DNA from 2 places in the Methylobacterium sp. E-012 genome. Region 2 is predicted to be linked to the other one. Evidence: predicted binding sites of a transcription regulator. Region 2 holds the regulator's gene; the other holds the start of a gene.
What was found. Region 2 encodes LexA, which represses DNA repair genes until DNA is damaged. Its sites were predicted from a motif close to TGTTCNNNNTGTGTTCNG; they were not measured.
Positions count from the first base shown of each region.

Region 1: a site for LexA is predicted at 2,440-2,457, ahead of dinB (DNA polymerase IV). Genes of this name have one in related genera too.

Region 1 is NZ_JBYQEY010000001.1:3,813,101-3,817,510, reverse strand. It holds gene pncA (bifunctional nicotinamidase/pyrazinamidase) at 1-548, shown strand, start outside; gene AC3IF1_RS18470 (hypothetical protein) at 648-848, shown strand; gene AC3IF1_RS18465 (hypothetical protein) at 922-1,179, opposite strand; gene dinB (DNA polymerase IV) at 1,334-2,416, opposite strand; gene rimO (30S ribosomal protein S12 methylthiotransferase RimO) at 2,534-3,889, opposite strand.
Region 2 is NZ_JBYQEY010000001.1:3,648,100-3,652,509, reverse strand. It holds gene AC3IF1_RS17715 (NRAMP family divalent metal transporter) at 1-1,003, opposite strand, end outside; gene AC3IF1_RS17710 (hypothetical protein) at 1,085-1,300, shown strand; gene AC3IF1_RS17705 (hypothetical protein) at 1,368-1,835, opposite strand; gene lexA (transcriptional repressor LexA) at 2,078-2,812, shown strand; gene AC3IF1_RS17695 (ComEC/Rec2 family competence protein) at 2,806-4,410, opposite strand, start outside.

The DNA.
Region 1 (4,410 bases), 170 kb from region 2:
CGGAGGGCGACGCGGTGGTGGGCCCGGTCAACGCGCTCCAGCAACAGTTCCGGCACGTCGCCCTGACGCAGGACTGGCACCCGGCCGACCACGTCTCCTTCGCCGACAATCATCCGGGACGGGCAAGCTTCGAGACCGTGGCTCTGCCCTACGGTCCGCAGGTGCTGTGGCCCCGGCACTGCGTCCAGGGCAGCAAGGGGGCGGGTTTCGCGCCGGGCCTCGACACCGACCGGGCCGGGCTGGTGATCCGCAAGGGGCTGGATCCCCGGGTCGACAGCTATTCGGCCTTCCTGGAGGCCGACCGCACCACCCGCACCGGCCTCGCCGGGGCGCTCCGGGAGCGCGGGATCACCCGCCTCGTCCTGTGCGGGCTGGCCACCGACTTCTGCGTCGCCTGGAGCGCGCTCGATGCCCGCGACGCGGGCTTCGACGTCTGGGTGGTGGACGATGCCGTCCGCGGGATCGACGTCGACGGAGCCCTCGCGCAGGCCTGGGCGCGGATGCGGGCGGCGGGGGTGCACCGGATCGCGGCGGCGGAGATCGGCTGAGCGCCCGCACGGCCCCGGAGGCGAACCGCCGCACGGGCCCCGGGCGACCGCATCGGCCCCGACGCGTTGGCCTCGCTCCGGAACGCGACAGGAGCCAGCATGTCAGGCAAGCACCCCAAGACCGAGACGCCCACCGACGCCGACCTCAAGGGCAATCCCGGCATCGGCACCTCGAAGGGCATGAGCGGCGCCGACCCCGCCGATCTGCAGGCGGATTCGACCTTCGAGGGCGACGTGGACAACGAGACCAAGCTCGACGGCGGCATCGACCCGAACCACCGGCCGCGCAAGAACGCCTGAGCCAAGAACGCCCGAACGATGCAAACCTCACGTTGTCCCGGACGTCGAGCGGGCGCCCGGGCCTGCGGCTCGTTCAGCGGGCCGGCATGCGGGCCGGCGCCTTCTGCCCATGCGGAGCGGCGGCAGGGGCGGGGGCGGCGATGGAGCTGGTGATGAGCCGGTCCTCGTCGCTCTCAGTCGGCACATAGAGGCGGCCGGGGCTCGCGGTGTTGCCCATCAGCAGCGCCGTGTTGGAGGCGCTGAAGGCGGAATTGCCGTCCGCGAGGGCAGCGCCGGCCGACAGGGCCAGCGTCAGGGCAGCGGTCGCGACCAGCGCAGTGGGCTTCGTCATGGACGGGGGTCCTTCTCTCTCGGCGGCGCCCGTCCGTACGGTGCGGCACGCCGTGCCGCCAATCTGGTGTTGCCCTGCCGAACCGAAAGTGCGGCATCGCACGATGGGCGCTGCGTCGCAGCATAGGACCTGTAACCTAAAATTGATCGCCTCTCTATAGCTCTAACCCGAGTTGCATCGGCCCCTCGATCTCCCCCTGCGCGAAGCCCGACAGCGAGACGCCGACCAGCCGCGCGCTGCGCCGGAGGGGAAACAGGCCGGCGAGCAGGTCGAGGCCGATCCGATCCAGGCTCGCCCGGTCGGCGACCGGCGCGGCGAGCGACTTCGCCCGGGTGACCTGGGCGAAATCCGAGAACTTGAGCTTCAGGGTCACGGTCCGGGCGCGCATGCCCTTGGCGTCGGCCCCGGCCCAGACCTTGTCGAACAGCGGGGCGAGGCGGGCGGCCAGGACCGCGAAGGCGGCGGTGTCCTCCGAGAACGTGGTCTCCGCCCCGATCGACTTGCGCACCCGGTGGGCGCGCACCGGCCTGTGATCGATGCCGCGGGCGACCGCGTGGTAGTAGGCGGCCGACGAGCCGAAGATCTCGCGCAGGCGCTCCAACGTCCAGGCGCGCAGATCCGCCCCGGTGTGGATCCCGAGGCGCTTCATCTTGGCCTCGGTGACCGGGCCGACCCCGTGGAACCGGCCGATCGGCAGATCCGCCACGAAGTCGGGACCCATGGCGGGGGTGATCACGAACAGGGCGTCGGGCTTGCGGTGATCGGAGGCGACCTTGGCCAGGAACTTGTTGTACGAGACCCCAGCCGAGGCGACGAGCCCGGTGCGCTCTAGGATCTCGGCCCGGATCGCCTTCGCCACCGCCGTGGCGGTCGGCAGCCCCAAGAAATTCTCGGTGACGTCGAGATAGGCCTCGTCCAGCGCCACCGGCTCGATGAGCGCCGTGTGCCGGGCGAAGACCGCCCGGATCTCCTCAGAGACCGCCCGGTAGACCTCGAAGCGCGGCTTCACGAACAGCAGGTCCGGGCAGAGCCGCCGGGCGGTGGCCGACGGCATGGCCGAGCGCACGCCGAACGTCCGCGCCTCGTAGCTCGCCGCCGCCACGACGCCGCGCTCCCGCGAGCCGCCCACCGCCAGCGGCTTCCCGCGCAGGGCCGGGTCGTCGCGCTGCTCCACGGAGGCGTAGAACGCGTCCATGTCGATGTGGATGATCTTTCGGAGCGCGACCTCCGGATCCATCGCCGCCTCGGGTGCCGGGCTTGAGTTCCTGTTATGTTCCAAACACACAGGACTGGAGGTCCGGGTCAACCGGCCCGGTCCCGTAGCGCACAGGGGATCGCGTGAAGTCCGAAAAAATCAGGCCACGCTGCCGTACAGATCGTACGCCTCGGCCCGGTCGACCTTCACGGTGACGATGTCGCCGACCCGGACCGGGCGCCGGAAGGCGGCGTGGACGGTGCCGTCGATCTCCGGTGCGTCGGCCTTCGACCGGCCCCGGGCGACGCCGCCCTCGACGGCATCGACGATCATGGCCAGCCGCTTGCCGACCTTGGCCCGCTGCAGCCGGAGCGCGATCCCGTTCTGCGTCTCCATGAACCGGCGTTTGCGCTCGGCCTTCAGCGCCGGCGGGACGAGGTCGCCCAGCGCGTTGGCGGTGGCGCCCGCCACCGGCTCGTATTCGAAGCAGCCGACGCGATCGAGCTTGGCCTCCTGGAGCCAGGCCAGCAACTCCTCGAACTCGGCCTCGGTCTCGCCGGGGAAGCCGACGATGAAGGTCGAGCGGATCGCCAGATCCGGGCAGACCTGCCGCCAGCTGCGGATCCGGTCGAGCTGGCGCTCCTGGTTGCCGGGCCGGCGCATGCGCTTGAGCACCGAGGGGCTCGCGTGCTGGAGCGGCATGTCGAGGTAGGGGAGCACCCTGCCCTCGGCCATCAGCGGGATGACCTCGTCCACGTGCGGATACGGGTAGACGTAGTGCAGCCGCACCCAGGCCCCGAGTTCGCCGAGCTCCTTGGTGAGATCGTAGAACTTCGCCCGCACGCTCCGGTCGCGCCAGGGGCTCTCGGCGTAGCGGATGTCGACCCCGTAGGCGCTGGTATCCTGCGAGACCACCAGCAGCTCCTTGACGCCGGCGGTGACCAGTTTTTCCGCTTCCCGCAGCACATCGGCGGCGGGGCGGCTGACGAGGTTCCCGCGTAACGATGGGATGATGCAGAAGCTGCAGCGGTTGCTGCACCCCTCCGAGATCTTCAGGTAGGCGTAGTGGCGCGGGGTGAGCTTGATCCCCTGCGGCGGCACGAGGTCGAGGAACGGGTCGTGGGCCGGGGGCACCGCCTCGTGGACGGCGGCCACCACCGACTCGTAGGCCTGGGGCCCGGTCACCGCCAGGAGGTCGGGATATTTCTCGCGGATCTCCTCCGGCTGGGCGCCCATGCAGCCGGTGACGATCACCCGGCCGTTCTCCGCCATGGCCTCGCCGATGGCCGCGAGCGATTCCGCCTTGGCCGAATCCAGGAAGCCGCAGGTGTTGACGATCACCACGTCGGCCCCGTCGTGGCGGCGGGCCAATTCGTAGCCCTCCGCGCGCAGGTGCGTGAGGATCCGCTCGGAATCGACCAGCGCCTTCGGGCAGCCGAGCGACACGAACGAGATCTTCGGAGCCGAGGCCTTGGGGGCGGATCCGCTGGGGGCGGGCGTGGCGGTGGCGGTCATGGGCGCATTCGACGGGTCGGACGCCGCCCGCGTGTGGCCGGTGGGGCAGCCACACGGAGCGCGGGGACGAGAATTCGGGGTCGCATCCCTATAGCGGTTCCAGCCCGCCCGCGCGAGACCGTCCGCCGCAGGGGTGGCCGGCCCGGGGCGCGAGGCTACGATAAATCAAAAAACCCTTTTCTCTTGCAGAAGGTTCTAAATGATTCCTCAGAGATCACATGAGCGTTTGCCCTGTGTCTCGCATCCTGCCGGAGGCACACAAAGCTCGCGGCTAAGCGCAACCGCCTGACACACCCACGTCTCCCTCCCCCCTCTGCGGGGGAGGGTGGCCCCCGAAGGGGGTCGGGAGAGGGGAGCGACAGTGCAGAACGAGGCTTATGCCCGTCTTGAAGGCCCCCGTCTCATTCTGAAGCCGGGTTCCCCTCTCCCGACCCCTGCCGATGCAGGGGCCACCCTCCCCCGCAGAGGGGGGAGGGAGAGACCCGGAGCCCTTCGCGCCTGTTATCCGACGGAAAAATATG
Region 2 (4,410 bases):
CCACCACCAGCGCGAAGGCGCCGTAGAAGGCCGGCGCCTCCCGGGGCGATTGCTCCAGGGAATGCGGCTTGCCCGTCACATCGCCAAAACCCCAGGCGAGGGCCAGGGCCACGACGTTCAGCGCCACGAAGGCCGCCGCGATGATCCCGACCCCGAACACCACCTGCCCGAGCCAGGGCCCGAGGGCCGGCGTGAAGGCCCCCGCGAGGTCGCCCACGGTCTGCAGACCGTCCTTCGTGCCCTGCCCGGCCCTGCCGATCGTGGCGGCCGCCGCGATCAGGATCGCGCCCATCACGCATTGCGAGATCACCGCGCCCAGGAGCGTGTCGAGCCGCGAGCGCCGTGCGTGGTCCCAGCCGAGGCCTTTGTCGACGATCGCCGATTGCTGGTAGAAGATCATCCACGGCATGATCACCGCGCCGATATTGGCGGCGATCAGGACCCGGTACTGGCCGTCGCCGAGCGGCATGTGGGCGAAGGATGCCACGATCGCCCCCGGATCCGGCCGCGCCGCCACGGCGAGCCCGATGAAGACCAGCTCGAACAGGCCGACCGCGATCGCCACCCTCTCGACCCGCCGGTAGCTCCCGGTGAACACGAGGCCGAGTAGCAGGGCGGCCGGCAGGCCGAGGCTCACGAGCCGCGGCACCCCGAACAGGTCGCCGATGCCGGCGATGCCGGAGAATTCCGTGACGATGGCGCCGATCCCGGCGACCACGAGGCCGCCAAAGGAAATCCAGGCCCAGACCGGCCCGTAATGCGCCCGGATCAGCTCGCCGTGGCCGCGGCCGGTGGCGGTCCCGAGCCGCACCGTCAGCTCCTGGACGACGTAGAGGATCGGCACCAGCAGGATCTGCAGGAGCAGCAGCGAGTAGCCCCAGCGGGCGCCGCTCTGGGCCGCCGTGATGAGGCTTCCGACATCGGTGTCGGCGAGCATCACCACGAGTCCGGGGCCCGCAGTCTTGAGGAACGCCGCGAGGCGGGGCAGGGAAGCGCTTGGCACGGCTCGGGAACAGTCCCGGGCCGGGGCAGTTCCGGCGGGAGCCTGCGGCGTTTTCCCGGGGCGCACCGGGAGGGTTGAGCGATGGCGGAGAGCGCGGAACGGGGGCCGGGCTGGAGCCTGCAGGCGAGCGCCGTGCCCGAGGGGGTGCGGCTGGAACTCGCCCTGTCGGATCTCGGGGGCGGGCCGGTCACCGCCGCGATCGTGCTGGACCGGGCCGAGGCCCGGGCCTTCGCGCGCGCCCTGCTGGCGGCGGCCGGCGACGCCACCGAGCGCACCTTCCCGAAGCCGGATGCCTGACGCATCCCCCCGGCACCGGTGTCCCGGCCGGCGGGTCAGGGACGCCGGACCCCTCCGGCCCGGCGGATCAGCGCTGGGCGGGCCCCGGATTGCGGCCGGGCAGGCGCGGCACCACCGTGCCCCGCCTCTCGACCGGCGCGTCGCAGGCATAGGCGAACTCGGTCTTCAGCGGATCGAACACGGTCTCGCCGGTGACCCGGCACTCCTCCCGCACGGTCTCGTCGAGATAGGCGCGGGCGGCGGTGCGGAAGCGCTTGACTCGGGTCGCCTCCGGCTCGGGATCGATCCGGACCTCGCTCAGGTTGCAACCGGCATATTCGCGCAGGGCGTTCGAGACGATCAGCATCCGGCGCAGCTGCCGGTTGTCGTAGACCTCGTAGGGCTCCTTGCAGCCGATCGTCACCACCTGGGGGGTGAGCGCCACGTAGTTCCGCGAGATGTACGAGAAGCCGGTGGTGCAGCCGGCGAGCGCCGAGCCCAGGAGGGCGACGCCCAGGGCGAAACGGATGGACCCTGGCGCCGCGAGCTGTCGCATCCTCATCATTCCCAGCCCGATACCGACCCGCCGCCGGAGCCGCCGGTCTTGTCCGGCGGGGCGCCCGGGTGCATTGAAACGGCTCCGCTTGTGCCGTCAATGCGTTTGTGCTCCGCCTCTGCCGCCGGGACACGAGCGTGGCCGTATTACGCTTGCGGAACACTTGCGGAACGTTTAACGTGTTCGCGATTTGTTTCAGCGGCCGCCCTGGGGCGGTCCGCCAAGCCGCGAGGCCCCCTTCGATGCTCACGCGCAAGCAGCTGGACCTTCTGCGGTTCATCCAGAGCCGCATGCAGGAATGCGGCGTTCCCCCGTCCTTCGACGAGATGAAAGACGCCCTCGACCTGAAGTCGAAATCGGGCATCCACCGGCTGATCACGGCCCTGGAGGAGCGCGGTTTCCTGCGCCGCCTCCCGAACCGGGCGCGCGCCATCGAGGTGATCCGCATCCCCGAGAGCCTGCACCGGTCGCCGACCCCGGCCCCCGCCCCCGAGCCGCGCCGCTTCACCCCGAGCGTGGTCGAGGGTGGCAAGTCCAGGCAGCCGTCCCAGCCGTCCCAGCCGGCGGCGACCCGGATGATCGACGACGGCGGCCGGTCCATCTCGATCCCCGTGATGGGCCGGATCGCGGCGGGTACGCCGGTCTCGGCGATCCAGAACCAGAGCCACGCCATCACCCTCTCCCCGGACTTCCTGGCCGGGGGCGAGCACTACGCCCTGGAGGTGCGCGGCGATTCGATGGTCGAGGCCGGAATCCTCGACGGCGACCTCGTGGTGATCCGCAAGCAGGACACCGCCAATACCGGCGACATCATCGTGGCGCTGATCGACGACGAGGAGGCGACGCTCAAGCGCCTGCGGCGCCGCGGCTCCTCGATCGCCCTCGAGGCCGCCAACCCGGCCTACGAGACCCGTGTGCTCGGTCCCGACCGGGTCCAGATCCAGGGCCGGCTCGTCAGCCTCGTGCGCCGCTACTGAAGCGGTTCCGCCGGGGCGTCGGCCGGGGCTTGCGGCACTTCGGATGAGGCCATGCCGCCGGTTCCCTCGGCGGGGAGATCCGCCCCCGGCTCGGAGCCGGCCGGCGGTGCCGCCCGCGGACGCCAGGGCAGCGACCGTCCGTCGCCGCGGGCCGCGCGCATCGTGAACCCGCCCCCGTCGACGCGCAGGGCGACGGCGCCGTGCGCCGCCAGGACCCGGCGGTCGATCACCAGCGGCCCCGTGCAGGTCGGCGGCGCCGTGAGACTCGTGATCACCACGGCGGCCCGGGCGCAATCCTCGGGGAAGGCGCGCCGGTCCCGGATCAGGGCCACCGCCCGTCCGTCCGGCAGAAGCGCCGTACAGCCGAGCCGGTCGCAGCGGCCGCCGGGCCCCGCTCCGGCCGCCCGGTCGGGCCGGCGCCCGTCGCCATCCGCCTTCAGCCATTGTTCCAGCACGAAGCCGGAGGGGCTGCCGAGGGCGGCCAGGCGGCCGTCCGGCCCCCGCACCGCCGCGCCCCAGCCCTGCCGGTCGACGTAGAGGTCCTGCCGGTCCGGAAGGGCCGCGAGGCCGAGCCCGAGCAGGAGGGGCGGCACGGCGAGCCAGCGCAGCCGCGAGGCCGGGAGCGTCGCCAGCAGCAGGCCCGCCGTCATCGCGGCCAGGGCGCCGGTGCCGAAGGCCGGCAGCACCACGGTCGCCCGCTCGAACCCGGCGATCCACGCGGAGATCGCCAGCATGCCGCCGACCGCCTGCCCCATCAGCCACCAGACCGGCCGGTCGAGGGCGAAGGGATAGGCCAGGATCCCGATGACCGCGGACGGCATCACCACCAGCGAGACCAGCGGCAGGGTCAGTGCGTTGCCGACGAGGCCGAACGGCTGGACCGTCTGGAAATGGTAGGTGGCGAAGGGCGCGGTGGCGACCTGCGCCACCAGGGTCGTCGCCAGGGTGCCGGTGACCGCCGACAGCCCGGTGCCGACGAGCCGGCCGATCCGCCCCGCCCCGGGCCGGACGAAGAGGCGCCCGTCGATCAGCCGCGCGCAGGCGATCAGCCCGGCCACCGCCCCGAACGACATCTGGAAGCTGGGGCCGAGCAGGCCCTCCGGCTCCCGCGCCAGGGCGATCAGGGCGGCCAGCGCGAGGTTGCGCATCGACAGGGCCGGCCGGTCGGCGAGGATCGCGCCCAGCATGATCAGGGTCATGATCAGCGAGCGCTCGGCGGCGATGTCCCAGCCCGAGAAGGCGCAGTAGGCGCTCACCCCCACCATGGCGAAGCCGGCCGCGATCTTCTTGATCGGCCAGAACAGCGCGCAATGGGGGACCAGGGCGAGGGCGGCCCGGACCAGCCAGAAGACGACGCCGGCGGCCAGCACCATGTGGAGACCCGAGATCGAGACCACGTGGTAGATGCCGGCGGCGCGCAGCGCATCGTTGGTGGCCGGGCCGATCAGCCCGCGCTTGCCCGTCACCAGGGCGGCCGCCACCGCCCCCGCCTGGCCGCCCTCGGCCCCCGCGATCCGGCGGGTCAGCGCGTTGCGGGCCTCGTCCAGCAGGGCGGCGAGGCGCAGGCGCAGGGGCGGCGGCTCCGCGGGTGCCCGGAC